DNA from 3 places in the Enterococcus hirae ATCC 9790 genome. Region 2 is predicted to be linked to each of the others. Evidence: predicted binding sites of a transcription regulator. Region 2 holds the regulator's gene; each other region holds the start of a gene.

Region 1 (5,820 bases), 1.1 Mb from region 2:
AATCGTTGTTCCTTGTGGAAAATGATACGCTGGTAGTTCCATAATAAATGGTGCGGTATCGCCAGCAAATAACTTCGTCTTCTTCAACATGATCCCTGATAAAACGATGGAAGACATACCTAGAAAATAAGCAGAGGGTGCTACCCAAGAAGTATGGGGGAAAAAAGCTCCTGCAATCAAAGCAATGATTGGTAATTTAGCAGAACATGGCATAAACGTCGTGACCATAATCGTCAAGCGCCGATCTTGCTCATTTTCAATGGTTCGGCTAGCCATCACCCCTGGAACGCCACAACCTGTAGCAATCAACATAGGAATAAACGATTTTCCTGACAAACCAAATTTCCGAAATAAACGATCCATCACAAAAGCGATCCGTGACATGTAGCCACAATCTTCCAAGAAACTTAAACACAAGAACAAGACGATCAGCTGAGGTAGAAAGCCCAACACTGCGCCTACCCCTGCTATGATTCCATTGAGGATCAATTGTTGCATCCACTGTGCCACTTGCCAGTTGACCAGTACCTGTTCGACGTGTTGTGGCAACCAGCTGCCAAATAACGTGTCATTGATCCAATCAGTTCCCATTGTTCCGATTGTTTGAATCGCTAAATAATAGATCAGCCACATGACAAAAGCAAAAATTGGTAAAGCGAACCAGCGATTAGTAACGATTCGATCGATTTTATCACTGATGGACAAGCGAAATGAATCCGTAGACACGACACAAAGTTCAGTAAGTTGCGTTAGCCATTCATATCGTTCATTAATAACTATTGTTTCGCTATCTTCATCAAATAGTCTCTCTGTCAGACGAATCAGCTGCTCAATTTCTTTTTCTTGTTTTGTCGTTATTGTTTGTTTTTCCCATAACTGTGGATCACGCTCAAAATATTTGATGGCAGACCAGCGTTGAAAAGGCTGATCTTTTCCTAATATCTCTTCGATTTCATGGATTGCAGCTTCTAGTCGATCGTCATAATTAGTTAGTAAGGATACCTTCTGTTCTTTTGGCTGCTTGGAGGCATCAATGATTTTCTTCGTGAATTTATCCAATCCTTCTTTTTTCAATACACTGATAGGAATCACAGGTATGCCTAAACCATAACTTAATTTTTCGACATTGATTTTTTTGCCATTTTTTTTAATGATATCCATCATATTCAGTCCGATAATGATGGGGATTCCTAGATCTAATAATTGTGAAGTCAGATAAAGATTTCTTTCTAAATTTGTGGCATCGACAATATTGATGATCAGATCAGGACATTCGTTGGTCAAATAATCTCTCGCAATTACTTCTTCAGGTGTATAAGGTGACAGGGAATAGATTCCAGGTAAATCTTGAATCTTGATTATCGGATTCTTCTTCATTTTTCCTTCTTTTTTTTCCACCGTTACCCCTGGCCAATTCCCTACGTATTGTTTAGCACCAGTTAAGGCATTGAATAAACTACTCTTTCCACTATTAGGGTTACCGACTAAAGCTACCTTCATTTTTTACACCTCTTTTTGCACAAGGATCAACATTGCTTCTTCTTTACGAAGCGTTAACTCATACCCTCGCAAGGTAATTTCTAACGGGTCTCCTAGTGGTGCTAATTTTCTTACGGTCAAAGGAACATTTTTCGTTACACCCATATCCATCAAACGCCGTTTAACAGCGCCTTTTCCATGTATCCCTACAACGATTCCTCGTTCTCCAACAGTCAGTTGATCTAATGAAGTCCAGTTATCCTTAGAAAGTTCGTTCTTTTTCACTAAAATTTGTTTAAACAACTCTCGATCGATCGCGATCCGATTATTTTTTAGCAGGACGATTCCATTACTTCCTGATCGATTGATAACAACGAGTTTACTTCCAACGATTATACCGAGATTTTGCAAATGTTTTTTGACTGCTTCACTCGTTTGCAATTTTTCAATTTGGTAAACAAGATTTAGCTTCGCTTCTTCTAAAGGGACAGTGGCATCTAAAGATAAAGTAGCATTCAAATTCATAAATCGATTTTCATCTCCTTCTTGTGAAAAACATCATGATAGTTCTTTCTATTTATTTTCCCTATTATTTACTTCATTTATCAACATACATTGAGAATCATTCTCAATAAGAATACTCTCGTTACTTGATAAAGTCAACGAACGTTGTGATTTTATGAGCGAACTTTCATTTAACCACTTAATAAGGAGATAAAAAAATCTTTTCGGGGATTTTTCCACAACCTTCACTGTACTAAAACAAGTATTTTTTCCCCTGTTACTTGTTTTCAGCTGTTTTTCAAAAACCACAAAACATAGTATTCCACAGTTTCCACAACACAAGATGTAGTGTTTGTTGTTTGACTTTTTTACTAATAGTTTTATACTATTCATTATAGATAAACAAGAGCTGTGGAGGAGGCAATACACATGAATGTCAAAATATTTTCTAAAAATAATTGTATGCAATGCAAGATGGTCAAACGCTTTTTAACTGACAACCAAATCGATTTTGAAGAAGTTAATATCGACGAACAACCAGATGCAATTGAATGGTTAAAAGCTCAAGGATTCCAAAGTGTTCCTGTCATTACGTCAGATGCACAAACGGTGATCGGGTTTCGACCAGATCAACTTCGCAAACTTGCTAGTTAGTCACCAGTCAATCGAAATGGAAAAGAACGTAGAATTGGATTTGATGGAATTGAGGCACTTGTTTTTGCCGTAAACTCCCCAAATCCTTTTTTACAGCACGAAACAATATTCACTATCAAAATATGGAATGAAGGTTGGGCGTACTTATGAGTCTTAAGCAGTTAAAAGATGTTAGTTACTTTAAATTAAACAATGAAATCAATCGACCAGTAAATGGTCAGATCCCGCTAAATAAAGATAAAGAAGCGCTAACCGCTTTTTTTGAAGAAAATGTCAAACCAAACACGATGACGTTTGCAACAGCAATGGATAAAATCAATTATTTGATTGAAAACGACTATTTAGAGTCAGAATTTATCCAACTGTACTCTGCTGAATTTATTGAATCACTTTATCAATTTTTAGCAGAACAACACTTTACCTTTAAATCATTTATGGCTGCCTACAAATTTTATTCACAATATGCGTTAAAAACGAATGATGGTACTGCTTATCTTGAATCTTATGAAGATCGAGTAGCTTTCAACGCACTTTATTTTGCTAATGGTGATGAACAATTAGCGTTGTCTTTAGCAGATGAAATGATCCACCAACGTTACCAACCTGCTACCCCTTCTTTCTTGAATGCCGGTCGGAAACGTCGTGGGGAACTCGTTTCTTGTTTCTTGACACAAGTAACTGATGATATGAACTCTATCGGTCGTTCGATCAACTCTGCTTTACAACTATCACGTATCGGTGGTGGTGTTGGGATCACTCTTTCAAACCTACGTGAAGCGGGGGCACCGATCAAAGGTTATGAAGGAGCAGCAAGTGGTGTTGTCCCTGTTATGAAATTATTTGAAGATAGTTTTAGCTATTCAAACCAATTAGGTCAACGTCAAGGTGCTGGTGTCGTTTATTTGAACGTCTTCCACCCAGATATCATTGCTTTTCTTTCTGCCAAGAAAGAAAATGCAGATGAAAAGATCCGAGTAAAGACACTTTCACTTGGTGTAATCGTTCCTGATAAATTTTACGAGTTAGCTCGTAAAAATGAAGAAATGTATCTTTTCAGTCCTTATAGTGTGGAAAAAGAATATGGCGTGCCATTTTCTTATGTCGACATCACTGCTGAGTATGATCATTTAGTAGCGAATCCTAATATTCGGAAACAAAAAATCAAAGCACGTGAACTTGAAAATGAAATTTCGAAATTACAACAAGAATCCGGTTATCCTTATATCATCAATATTGATACAGCTAATCGTGAAAATCCAGTTGACGGAAAGATCATCATGAGTAACTTGTGTTCGGAAATCCTACAAGTTCAAACACCTTCTGTTATCAATGGAAAACAAGAATATGAAGTATTAGGAACGGACATCTCATGTAATCTCGGTTCGACTAACATCGTTAACTTGATGGACAGCCCTGATTTTGGTCAGTCTGTGCGTACGATGACACGGGCATTGACTTACATCACAGATGCTTCCGATATCGATGTTGTCCCTCCAATCCAAAATGGAAACAAATTGAATCATACGATCGGACTAGGAGCAATGGGCTTACACACTTTCTTTGCGAAGGAACAAATGGCGTATGGCTCTGAAGAATCCTTAGATTTCACAAATATTTACTTTATGCTTTTAAATTACTGGACATTAGTTGAAAGTAATACGATTGCTCGTGAAAGAAAACAAGTCTTCCATAACTTTGAAAAATCTGCTTATGCAGATGGAAGCTATTTTGATAAATATGTTACTGGAGAATTCCAACCAAAATCTGATAAAGTAAAAGCTTTATTTGAAGGAATCTTTATTCCAACTGCTGAAGATTGGGAAAACTTAAAACAAGCGATCATGACCGATGGTTTATACCATCAAAATCGTCTAGCTGTAGCACCGAATGGTTCGATTTCTTATATCAATGACACTAGTGCAAGTATTCATCCGATTACACGCATGATCGAAGAGCGTCAAGAAAAGAAAATCGGGAAAATCTATTACCCAGCGCCTTATCTGTCAAATGAAACAATTCCTTACTATACTTCAGCTTATGACATGGACATGCGAAAAGTCATTGACATTTACGCAACTGCTCAACAACATGTAGATCAAGGAATGAGTTTAACCCTATTTATGCGTTCTGAAATCCCAGAAGGTCTATATGAATGGAAAACAACGACTAAACAAACAACACGTGATTTGAATATCTTACGTCACTACGCTTTCCATAAAGGAATCAAATCAATTTATTACGTTCGGACGTTTACTGATGATGCAGAAGAAATCGGCAGCAATCAATGTGAAAGTTGTGTCATCTAAAACAAGTAAGCAAAAAAAATGAACAGACAGGTAATTTAAATAAAGGAGCATTTCTCATGTCAGAAACTTACTATGAAGCAATAAACTGGAATGAAATTGAAGATATCATTGATAAATCTACGTGGGAGAAACTAACTGAACAATTTTGGTTAGATACCCGTATTCCTTTGTCTAATGATTTAGATGACTGGCGGACACTGTCACAGTTAGAAAAAGATACGGTTGGCCATGTCTTCGGTGGACTGACTTTACTCGATACTGTCCAATCAGAAAGCGGAATGGATCAGCTGCGTAAGGATGTCCGTACGCCGCATGAAGAGGCTGTATTGAACAATATCCAATTTATGGAATCGGTCCATGCAAAAAGTTATTCTTCCATTTTTAGTACATTGAATACAAAAAAAGAAATCGAAGAAATCTTTGAATGGACGAATACAAATCCTTATTTACAAAAAAAAGCGGAACGTATCAATGAAATCTACAAAAATGGCACAGCTTTAGAAAAGAAAATCGCTAGTGTGTTCTTAGAAACATTCTTATTTTATTCCGGCTTTTATACTCCTCTTTATTATTTAGGAAATAATAAGTTAGCGAATGTAGCAGAAATCATCAAATTGATTATTCGAGATGAATCTGTTCATGGGACTTACATTGGCTACAAATTCCAATTAGGTTACAATGAACTATCAGAAGAAGCACAAGAACAGCTAAAAGACTGGATGTATAATTTATTATATGAATTGTACGAAAATGAAGAACGTTATACCGAGGAACTGTATGATCCAATCGGTTGGACGGAAGAAGTAAAAACATTCTTGCGCTACAATGCCAATAAAGCATTGATGAACCTGGGAATGGATCCACTTTTTCCAGATAC
Region 2 (5,820 bases):
AAGATATCGTGGGTGTAGCTTGGGGGACGAAACAAAAAATTTATGTTACGAATGATCTAGCGTTATTTGAGAACGAAGCTTTTTGTGCTTGGCTAGCTGATCCAACACGGTTGAAAAAAGTCTATGATGCTAAACGGACTTATGTGGCTTTAAATCGTTATGCTACGAAAACAAAAGGGATCGATTTTGATGTCTTGCTTGGTGCCTACTTGCTTGATACAAATGAGAAAAGTACGGATATTGAAGGAATCGCTGCCCATTATGGCTATCATGAAGTGCAGTCAGATGAAGCAATTTATGGAAAAGGGGCAAAAAAAGGATTACCGGAAGAGGAAGAAGTATTTTTTGCCCACCTTGCCAGAAAAGTATCTGCCATTAATGTTTTAACACCTAAGTTAAGTCAAGAATTAACAGAAAAAAACCAAATGGCCTTGTTCCGTGAGATGGAACTACCCCTTTCAATCATCTTAGCTGAAATGGAAATCACTGGTATCAAAGTTGATGCTTCTCGTTTACAAGAAATGAAAATCGAATTCTCCGATCGATTGAAAGAGATCGAGGAAACAATCTATCAAGAGGCTGGTGAATCCTTCAATTTAAACTCACCAAAACAATTAGGGGTCATTTTATTTGAAAAAATGGGGTTACCGGTGATCAAGAAAACGAAGACGGGCTATTCCACTGCGGTCGATGTTTTAGAACAATTAAGAGAACAAGCACCAATCGTGGATGACATCTTGACGTATCGCCAAATCGCCAAGATCCAGTCAACTTATGTAGAAGGTTTGTTAAAAGTCATTCAATCCGATGGGAAAGTCCATACCAGATATGTTCAAACATTGACTCAAACAGGGCGTTTAAGTTCAGTAGATCCTAATTTACAGAATATTCCTATTCGCTTAGATGAAGGGCGAAAGATTCGCCAAGCGTTTGTGCCTAGAGAAAAAGACTGGTTGATCTATTCATCTGACTATTCACAAATCGAATTGCGAGTCTTGGCTCATATCTCGAATGATGAACATTTAAAAGCAGCCTTTCTTGAAGGACAAGACATCCATGCAAGTACTGCTATGCGTGTTTTTGGGATTGAAAAAGCAGAAGATGTCACACCAAATATGCGTCGTCAAGCAAAAGCAGTCAATTTTGGGATCGTTTATGGCATTTCTGACTATGGTTTATCACAAAATCTTGGGATTACAAGAAAAGCAGCGCAACAGTACATTGATACGTATTTTGAGAAATATCCTGGAGTCAAAGAATATATGGAACGTATCGTTCGTGAAGCAAAGGAACAAGGATTTGTCGAAACCCTTTACCATCGCAGACGTTATTTACCAGATATCAATTCACGAAATTATAATATACGTTCTTTTGCTGAAAGAACAGCAATCAATACCCCAATCCAAGGAAGTGCCGCTGATATTCTTAAAATCGCGATGATCGAGTTGGATAAACGCTTAAAAGAAGAAAAACTATCAGCAACCATGTTGTTACAAGTACACGATGAATTGGTTTTTGAAGTGCCAGAAACAGAATTAGAACGATTAGACAAATTAGTAAGTGAAGTCATGGAACATGCCGTGTCCTTACACGTACCATTGATTACAGATAGTAGTTGGGGGAAAACGTGGTATGAAGCGAAATAGCTGATTGCCACTATTGAACCGATCTGCTCAATAAATAGATAAAAAAGCAAATAAGTCGAAGGTGAAAACATGCCAGAATTACCAGAAGTAGAAACTGTACGAAAAGGCTTGTCTCGTTTAGTCGTTGGAAAGAAAATCCAAAAAATCCAAGTCTTATGGCCAAGAATAATTGAACAACCAGAAACAGCAATCTTTGAAGCTTCGTTAGTTGGCGAAGAGATTCTGTCTATTGATCGAAGAGGCAAGTTTTTAATTTTTCGTTTGAGTCATTATGAATTGATCTCGCATTTACGTATGGAAGGAAAATACCAATTTGTTGAAAAAAATGAACCGATCGATAAACACACGCATGTCATTTTTTTCTTTGAAGATGGTAGCCAACTCCGATACCATGATGTACGTAAATTTGGACGAATGACATTAGTTGAAAAAGGAACGAGTGATGCCTACAAAGGCATCATGAAATTAGGTCCAGAACCGTTGCCAGATACATTTTTATTAGACGGCTTTCGTTTAGGCTTACAAAAATCTCATAAAGCGATTAAACCATTATTATTAGATCAAAAGTTAGTAACAGGTTTAGGGAATATCTATGTGGATGAAGCGCTTTGGGAAGCAAAGATCCATCCAGAACAGCCAGCGGATACATTGAAGCCCAAAGAAGCAGAGTTGTTACGAAAAGCAATTATTGACGTGTTGTCTCGGGCAATTGAGGCTGGCGGAACGACGATCAGGAGTTATCTCAATGCGTTAGGCGAGTCAGGTAACTTTCAAGTAGCTTTACATGTCTATGGTCAGACTGGTCAACCATGTGTTCGTTGTCATACACCGATCGTCAAAACAAAAGTAGCGCAAAGGGGGACTCACTATTGTCCAAATTGCCAAAGACTAAAAATCAGCAAGTAGGCTATGTCTTAGGCTTAACTGGTGGGATTGCTACTGGGAAAAGCACTGCAGCAGCTGTTTTTAGCCGTCACCAAATCCCGATGATCGATGGAGATATCATCGCCCGTGAAGTCGTCCAACCTCAGACTCCTGGATTGGCGGCAATCGTTCAAGAATTTGGGGAAGAAATCCTTCAAGAAGATGGCTCGCTTGATCGAGTAGCTTTAGCTAAGATTATTTTCGATTCGACAGAACAAAGACAAAAACTTGATCGCTTATTAGACCCCTTTATCCGTCAAGCGATTACGGAACAGATTAAGCAACAAAAAGCAAATTATCCTTTAGTTGTCGTTGATATCCCTTTATTATTTGAAGGTCATTATGAACAGGAAATGGATGCTGTAGCAGTCGTTTACCTTCCAGAAGAAATTCAATTGCAACGTTTGATGAAAAGAAATCAATTGACACTAGACGAAGCAAAGAAAAGAATACAAAGCCAGATGCCGATTGAAGAAAAGAAAAAATTAGCAGATATCGTTTTTGACAATTCCGGTAGTAAGGATGAACTGACTTGTCAAATCGAACGTTGGCTCTCGGACTTCAACAATCGATTTCTTTGAGTATATTTAGATAGTTTGCTATGCTGAATATAAAGAAAAGAGGGGGATTGGTATGGGGACTTTTAAAAATCAAAAAGATAAAGTAGTCGGTTCTGCAAAAGAAAAACTAGGAGAGATCTTGAATAAAGATGAACTGGTAGATGAAGGACGGGCACAATCAGAAGCTGCAAAAGAAAATGATGAACGCTACAAAGCCAGAGTCGATGAATTAGAAGACCAACAAGCAGAAAAAGAAGCCAAGGAGCAAGATCTGACACAAGAACGAAAAAAAGATGATCCAACACACAAAAAAACACCTTTACCAGAATCCGATCATATTCCTGAACAACAAAAAATCGATGAACAACGAATGAAACATTATACAGGGATTGAAGAAAAACTTTAATGGGTATAACTTAGACTGTTGAAACAGAGAGTGAGACAAGTTTTGTCTCACTCTCTGTTTTTTTTGAAGTATGCACCTGAAAGAAGTTTTTAAGAAGCACTGTTTTACATGCAGTTTTCTCGAAAGTCAAGCCTAATTGTTTTGCTTTGGAACAATTTCGATCAATCGATTGAAAAAAAGGTTCTTCTAACGAGGTTTTTTATACAGGAGAGTCGCCTGTAAGAATTGTTTCATGTTATAATACAACTAGTTACATGTGTGAAACTTTTTTTATGAAAAGCAGGAGTGAATCATAAAAATATTGTTTCATACGTAATTATTTACGTAACTATTATCGAGTGAAAATTTATCCTTTGAATGTTCGTTGAATCAATACTATATAAATTGAATCAATACTATATAAATTGATTCAATATATTAAATGAATGTATATCAGAAAAATTTCAGATTAAGAGGTGAAAATAATGAGATGTCCTAGATGTCAACATAACAATTCCCGAGTGATTGATAGTCGACAAGCGGATGATGGTCGAGCAATTCGTCGAAGACGAGAGTGCGAAAACTGTTCTTTTCGTTTTACAACATTTGAAAGAATTGAAGCAGCACCTTTATTAGTGATCAAAAAAAATGGGGAACGGGAAGAATTTAATCGTGACAAGATTTTAAGAGGATTAATCCGTTCAGCAGAAAAAAGACCAGTTGCGATGGAACAAATGGAACAAATCGTAAACCATGTTGAAAATCGGGTGCGAAGTCTTGGTGAAAATGAAGTATCGACGACGTTGATCGGAGAATACGTGATGGAAGATCTGGTCAATTTAGATGAGATTGCTTATATCCGTTTTGCCAGTGTTTATCGTCAATTTAAAGATATGTCGGTGTTTTTAAAAGAATTACAAGACATCGTTGATAAAGCAAAAGAAAATAATAAAGAGAATCACAAAGAAAACAACGAATAAATCAGAAATAAAATCAAGTCATAAAAGGAGGCCAAATTCCTTGGATAACGCATGGAAAGAGCTTCAACCTAAAAATATCTACCAAGGAAGAAAAAGCTATCCGCTAAGAGAAGAAGGGAAATCCTCATTACTTTATCTCTACCAGCCATTAATCGGCAGTGAAGCTTTGAGTTTGTATTTTACCTTACTATCAGAAATTCCTTTACAAAAAGGCGTTGGACCGGAAGGATTACATGCTGATCTGTTAAGTAGCTTGAATTGTGGTATTCCTCAGCTTTATGAAGCACGAAAAAAACTAGAAGGGATCGGACTTTTAGAAGTTTTTTTCAAAGAAGACCCTAGCTTAGGGGGATGTTTTATTTATGAGTTACTTGAGCCAATTGAACCGTTAGCATTTTTTAAAGATACATTATTGTCTTTTCTGCTATTAGAAAAAGTCGGTCAACGGCGTTTCGATCAGTTGATCCAACTATTTCAGCCGGAACATTTTTCGACGAATGATTATCAAAAGATCACGAAGAAATTTTTAGAAGTATATCGCTTTAATGAAAAAACATATGCTGCAGATCAAGAGAAACTCGAGGGAAACCAACAGTCATTTACAACCAAATCAACTGATCTGGGGAAGTCCATGGAACAATCCACTCTTGATTGGCGCTTTTTGACAGATTGGTTGGCAAAAAAACATATCATGAATCTAGATGAATCATTGAAGGAACAGTTAACAATGTATCATTTACTTTATGGCGTGGATGAGTTGACATTAGGTGAATGGGTCGTACAAGCGTATGATTTTTCTGAGCAGACAGTATCTGTCAAAGAGCTTCAACGCATCGTATTGGTGAACCAACAGACGAAGCGAACAAATACATTGGCTAATCAAAATGAAGAAGCAACCTCTGCCAATCAGAATGAGACACCTAAGGAAGCAACTGCTCTGACAAATGCGACACTACAGTTAGTGAACGAAGCCAAAAGCATTCCGCCAATGAAATATTTAGAGGCACTGAAACAAGCAAAAGGCGGCTATGTGTCAAAACAAGAAACTTGGCTTTTACAGGATTTAGTTTCACAATCGGGATTGTCGAATAGTTTGATCAATATCCTGATCAATTATGTCTTAGTAATCAAAGATCGTCCTAGCTTAACCGCAAGCTTTGTCAACACGATCGCTAACGAATGGGCACAAAAAAAGATCATGACCCCAGAAGAAGCCATTGAACATATTCGGAAAACCAATAGCAAAGTCAAACAAAATACTAAAAATACGAACCAGAATTATTCAACTAATCGTCGAAACGTTCGTCGTGAGAAATTACCGGATT
Region 3 (5,820 bases), 260 kb from region 2:
ATAAGTGGGTGATGACTGCTTTTTGACAGAATGGTTATCGGATAGTAACTCGAAAAACAACATGTTTAGTGATATCAGATGCCAAAAAATTCTTTCTGCAGAAATAAAAGTTACTTAGATACTCCTTTTTTCTGATAGTTTAACAAGGTAGTATATAACTTTTAAAGGAGAGAATAACATGCCAAATGATAAACAAAAAATAGCAGTAATACGGACAGGAAGTCAATATGCTATTGCTCTTCAACTAATCAAGGATCATAAGCTTGTGAGGGGAGAAGCTAATAGTTCGGAAAAGTTAGCAACATTAGGTAAAATTCTTTCTAACTATAAGAGAGATTCTGCAGAAGGGATTATCTCCTATCTTCCGCTTCTTCCAGAAGAGAAAAAACTGTTACGACAAAGGAACATCCAAATGAATAGTGATGATAGAATAGTAGTGGATGATAAAAATAAAACCTTTTATATTAACTACCTTAATCAAAAGTATGATTTAAGCAAAAAAGCAGTTTTGTCGAAAGAAACAAAACATGCACTAATTCAAGACCTTGATAAATTCTATTTCGATTCTTTGGACCTTAACAGGTTTACTTCCTTTATTTATGATTTAGATGTGATCGCTAGAAGAGATGTTCAGACACTCTTAAAGAAGCAAACGCCCAAGATAGAAAAATCAATAAAAAAGGCAAGAGAAGATATAGCGGTTGATCAAGTGAAAGAAAGATTTAAGATGAACAGACACTATACTGAAATTCCCCCAACACTAATGGTGCAATTTCAAGACGAGTTGAAAAAATCTGAATACATAAGCAAAAAGAGGCAAAAAATAGAAATTGAGAAATTAAAAAATGAATATAAGTCTCCAAGTAAACCAAATGAAAGACAGGAATATTTCAAGATGAGTGTAAAAGAATTTCTTGAAAAAGGAAGCTCAGAACAAAGAAGCCTTAATAAAAGAAAACGTGAGCAAGGAAAATCCGAGCAAGGAAGACTTACGAAAAAAAGAATTGAGCAATTAAAAACATCTGTACTACCAAAGTCACAGGCATATCTAAACAAAAAGGATCAATTTCAAAGATAGTGATCAATAAAACTCTAAAAATAATTACATAATAAATGAGTGTGGGATATTGATCTGATTAATATCCCACTTTTTATGGCTAAATTAAAACTGGGATTAAAAAATCAATGAAATATTATGAAAGGAATTGTTATGTATAGGAATACTCAAATATAATTTCATGATGCATTTTTCTTTGAAAATACTATTCTTGACCTTGTATTCTCAGAAATTAAAAGTAATAACCTAGAATTTTAATCAATTAAATGGTATTAAATTGCAAAATTTTCTTTTCTTGGAAATAAAAGTTTTCTTATGTATTTTTTTTCTGATAAATTGATGAAGCAGTACATAAAATTTTAAAGGAGAGAATAACATGCCAAACATGGAACAGAAAAAAGAAACAAATCAAAAAATTGCAAATAATGAAAGCGAACGACCTCGAAATACTTTGTATAATCATGCTACTATAGCTTTTCAACTAATCGAAGAGTGTAAGCTTGAGGAGGGTGAACCTGTTAGTTCGGAAACATTAGCAGCAATAGGTGAATTTCTTTCTGAACTTAAAGATGATGTAGCAGAAGGGGTCATCCAACGACTTCCACTTCATCCAGATGAGAGCAAACTCATACAACCAAACAACCTAATAGAGACCCAAAATACAATAGAAGTAACTAGCCAAAATAAAACTTTTTATATTGACTACCTTAAGACAAGGCATAAGATTCACTCAGATACACGTTTGCCGAAGGAAACAAAAGATGCACTAATTGGAGACCTTAATAAATTTAAGTTTAATCCCTTGACTCCTGATACGTGTATAGCATTTATTCATGATCTAAAAATAATCGCTGAACAGGACGCTAAGGAACTTATAGAAAATCAAACCTCAAGAGTGGAAAAATTAATTGAAGAAAGAAAAGAAAATGAAGCGGTTAAGCAAGCGATAGCAAGTTTTATGAAGAATAGACACTTTACTAAACTTAACCCCACCATATTAAAGCAATTCATAGATGAGTTGGAGAATAGACCAAGAATAAGCCGAGAGAGACGAGAAAAAGAAATTGAGAAGTTTAACCCGTTACATAGATAACAATCAATAAACTCTAAAAATGATTACATGATAAATGAGTGTGGGATATTAATCAGAAAAAATTTGATTAATATCCCACTTTTTATGGCTAAATGAAAACTGGGACAGAAGAATCACTTCTGATTCTATACCCTCAAAAAAAGTTAGACAAAAATAATCAGAGGGCTGATAAAATAAGGATTCTCACGTCATTTATTTTTTATATCTGTCATCAAGCGTCTTACTGTATAGCGGAAACAGTATCCGTTGAAATGCGGGAAAGAGAATCAAATAAAAAAAGAAATTACCTATACCATGGGCGAGATCAAAAGGAAGTCCTTGAAAATAGTAAGCCCAAAAAGAGGGAAGTTGATAGATGAAAGTTTCAATTCGTGAAACAATCAAACCGTAAATTAATCCACAAATAAAGCTCAAAATTGCTTGAATAGTCACATGCTTAGCGACTATAGGTAACTGATTCATCCAATGAAAAAACAAAACAATCCCGCTGAAGGCGAGCATTTGACTGATTGTCCAAGTCCCTAATCCTAAATATAGATTAGTGATGAATAAGCTCAATATGGAGACGATTAAAGCATCTGTTAAAGAACCAAATGCCGCAAGTAGTAAAAGAATTGCTGTCATAGGTTGAATATTTGGTAACCAAGCAAAAAAAAGTCTGCCTACGACACAGGCAGCAATTAATAATGACAAATAAGCAAATTTGTGAATCGTAAAGTAAGGTTTTTGTTTAAATGTGTTCATCTTTTGAGGCTGCTCCTTCACTGATAATAGTTCTCATTATATCATAAATTTTTTTTATTACAAGATTGAAAAACACATTATGTAGTGTGATAATAATTAACAGACACTATATATAGTGTTTTTTATGATAAGGTGGCGATGGAATGGGAATTTATTCAAAAAAATATATAGAAAAACTTAATCAGGATATACGGAATTATCCAGAGGTCAAACCTATTGATCCACAAATGAAACTGACATTTGAAGGGATTTCACGCTTGGTCATGTTGGATCGATATACTTACAAAGATCCACATAATCAGACGTTAACCATAGGTGATCTAGTCGTCTTGACGGTACATGCGGATCCACAATACCCGGCTCGTGGAATTGGAACGATCATTCAGCACTCTGGAGACGATTTAACGATCGAAGTGGAAGAGGAATTTCGCTCCTCTTTGACTGATCCTGAAGAAATAGCTCGTGGATTCGTTAAAAGAAACAAAAGTGAAGTTGAAAAACCTTTAGAGCTGTATTATGAACAAATTGCTGCTCGAGTTGCTTTCGGAATTAGTCAAGTCGAGGGCGATAGAAAAGCTGAATTTTTTGAAGATTTTTACAAACAATTGACTGAACAAAATTTGATTCCTGCAGGAAGGGTGTTATATGGTGCTGGTACGCAATCAGAAGTCACATACTTTAATTGTTTTGTCATGCCATTTATTCAAGATTCTCGTTCTGGTTTAGCAAAACACCGAGAAGAAGTCATGGAAATCATGAGTCGTGGTGGTGGAGTAGGAACGAATGGCTCAACCTTGAGACCAAAATCAGCTGTCGTACATGGCGTAAATGGAAAATCTTCTGGTGCTGTTTCTTGGCTCAATGATTTAGCTAATCTCACCCATTTAGTCGAGCAAGGAGGAAGTCGCAGAGGGGCGCAAATGATCATGCTCAATGATTGGCACCCAGATATTTTTGAATTTATTATTTCAAAAATCCAGAATCCGTTGATCCTGCAACAGTTGATAACTACAAGTCAAAATCCCCTAATCAAACAATTAGCAAGCGAGAAACTAGCTTTTTCTCCTTTAACTCAAGAAGAAAGGGAGCTATTTGAAGTCTTGGTTAAGGAAGAGGGGCTTTTGCAATTTGCAGAACATGCTTTCATCAAAGAGGCTAAGCAAAAATTAAAAATGGGTGGAAGTTATAGTGTCAAAGATCCTGACTTCTTAACAGGGGCGAATATTTCAATCTGTCTGACAAAGGAATTCATGGCAGCTGTCGCACAAGATAAGACCTATGATTTGCGTTTTCCTGCTATTGACGAGTATACAGAAATAGAAATGGCTGATTATGATCAACATTGGGCTGAAATCGGTGATGTTCGTGAGTGGGAAGCGACAGGACGTAAAGTGAAAGTTCATCAAACAATTCGAGCCAGAGAGCTTTGGGAATTGATCACTTACTGTGCTACTTATTCTGCGGAACCAGGGATCTTTTTTATTGATAACGCCAATGAGATGACTAATGCTGCTGCCTATGGACAAAAAGTCGTTGCAACAAATCCTTGTGGAGAACAGCCATTGACACCGTATGCGGTATGTAATCTTGCAGCTATCAATTTAGCGAATATGGTAGATGAGCACCAAGAAATCGATTTTCAAAAAGTTGCAGAAGTGGTTAGAACCAGTGTACGTTTCCAAGATAATGTTATTGATGCGACCCCTTATTTTTTTGACAAGAATGAGCAACAAGCAAAAGGGGAACGTCGTATTGGTTTAGGGGTGATGGGCTTAGCCGACTTATTGATCTATTGCGGCAAAACGTATGGCTCTAAAGAAGGAAATGCGTTAGTCGATCAATTGTTTGAAACGATTGCCGTTACAGCTTATCAAACGTCGATCGAATTGGCAAAAGAAAAAGGAAGTTTTCCTTATTTAGTTGGTAAGAACGAAGAAGAAACACGACAATTACGTGAGCGTTTTATCCATTCTGGGTATATGAAAAAGATGCCAGAACATATTAGGCAAGGTGTCTTAACTTATGGAATCCGTAATTCACACTTATTAACCGTTGCACCAACTGGCTCGACAGGTACGATGACTGGTGTTTCCACGGGATTGGAACCTTATTTCTCTTTTTCCTACTTTAGAAGCGGTCGCTTAGGAAAATTCATTGAAGTACACGCTGAAATCGTTGACGAATATATAGCGAAACATCCAGAGGCAGATGCCTCAGAGTTACCGGAATACTTTGTCTCAGCAATGGAGCTTTCACCAGAAGCTCACGTGGATGTCCAATGTACGATCCAACGATGGGTTGATAGCTCCATTTCCAAAACAGTCAACGCACCTAAGGGATATCGTGTTAAAGAAGTAGCTGATATTTACGAACGACTTTATCAAGGTGGGGCAAAAGGCGGTACGGTATATGTTGACGGTAGCCGAGATTCACAAGTCCTGACTTTATCAGCGGAAGAAAATAGTTTTACCGATGAGCTAGTAACATCAGAGGTACACCCAGATGTTTTGCTAACAGAAGCTTCAAACGACTCAGCAACGAGTGAAGAGCGCTGTCCGATTTGTCATGAAGGTACAATTGAAGAAATCGGAGGTTGCAGTACTTGCACCCATTGTAAAGTACAACTAAAGTGTGGATTATAAGTTTAAAAAGGAGCATGGTACCATGAAAATCTATACTAAAAGTGGTGATGCTGGGATGACTAGTATTATCGGAGGGCAACGGCTAGCTAAGTCAGCTTCTCGTGTTAGAGCTTATGGAAGTGTGGATGAAATCAACTCTTGGGTAGGAACGATCGTTGCAGAATTAGATCCTGATAAATTTGCACTTTTGATCGAACAATTAATCCAACTTCAACGATTACTATTTGATATCGGAACAGATTTTGCCACACCAACGGAAGTCAAAGAACGGATCGTGACTAAAA

The links. Region 2 encodes NrdR, which represses ribonucleotide reductase genes. Its sites were predicted from a motif close to ACACNATATATNGTGT; they were not measured.
Region 1: the regulator NrdR is predicted to act here: its motif matches at 2,320-2,335, upstream of nrdH (glutaredoxin-like protein NrdH).
Region 3: the regulator NrdR is predicted to act here: its motif matches at 2,998-3,013, upstream of EHR_RS11545 (vitamin B12-dependent ribonucleotide reductase).

Annotation. Positions count from the first base shown of each region.
Region 1 is NC_018081.1:441,785-447,604, forward strand. Features, by position in the region: gene feoB (ferrous iron transport protein B) at 1-1,500, opposite strand, end outside; gene EHR_RS02150 (FeoA family protein) at 1,504-2,004, opposite strand; gene nrdH (glutaredoxin-like protein NrdH) at 2,413-2,637, shown strand; gene nrdE (class 1b ribonucleoside-diphosphate reductase subunit alpha) at 2,784-4,943, shown strand; gene nrdF (class 1b ribonucleoside-diphosphate reductase subunit beta) at 5,000-5,820, shown strand, end outside.
Region 2 is NC_018081.1:2,164,702-2,170,521, forward strand. Features, by position in the region: gene polA (DNA polymerase I) at 1-1,646, shown strand, start outside; gene mutM (DNA-formamidopyrimidine glycosylase) at 1,716-2,552, shown strand; gene coaE (dephospho-CoA kinase) at 2,516-3,151, shown strand; gene EHR_RS10310 (hypothetical protein) at 3,204-3,536, shown strand; gene nrdR (transcriptional regulator NrdR) at 4,001-4,495, shown strand; gene EHR_RS10320 (replication initiation and membrane attachment family protein) at 4,536-5,820, shown strand, end outside.
Region 3 is NC_018081.1:2,428,363-2,434,182, reverse strand. Features, by position in the region: gene EHR_RS11560 (hypothetical protein) at 179-1,078, shown strand; gene EHR_RS11555 (hypothetical protein) at 1,434-2,150, shown strand; gene EHR_RS11550 (DUF6580 family putative transport protein) at 2,343-2,894, opposite strand; gene EHR_RS11545 (vitamin B12-dependent ribonucleotide reductase) at 3,038-5,536, shown strand; gene EHR_RS11540 (cob(I)yrinic acid a,c-diamide adenosyltransferase) at 5,559-5,820, shown strand, end outside.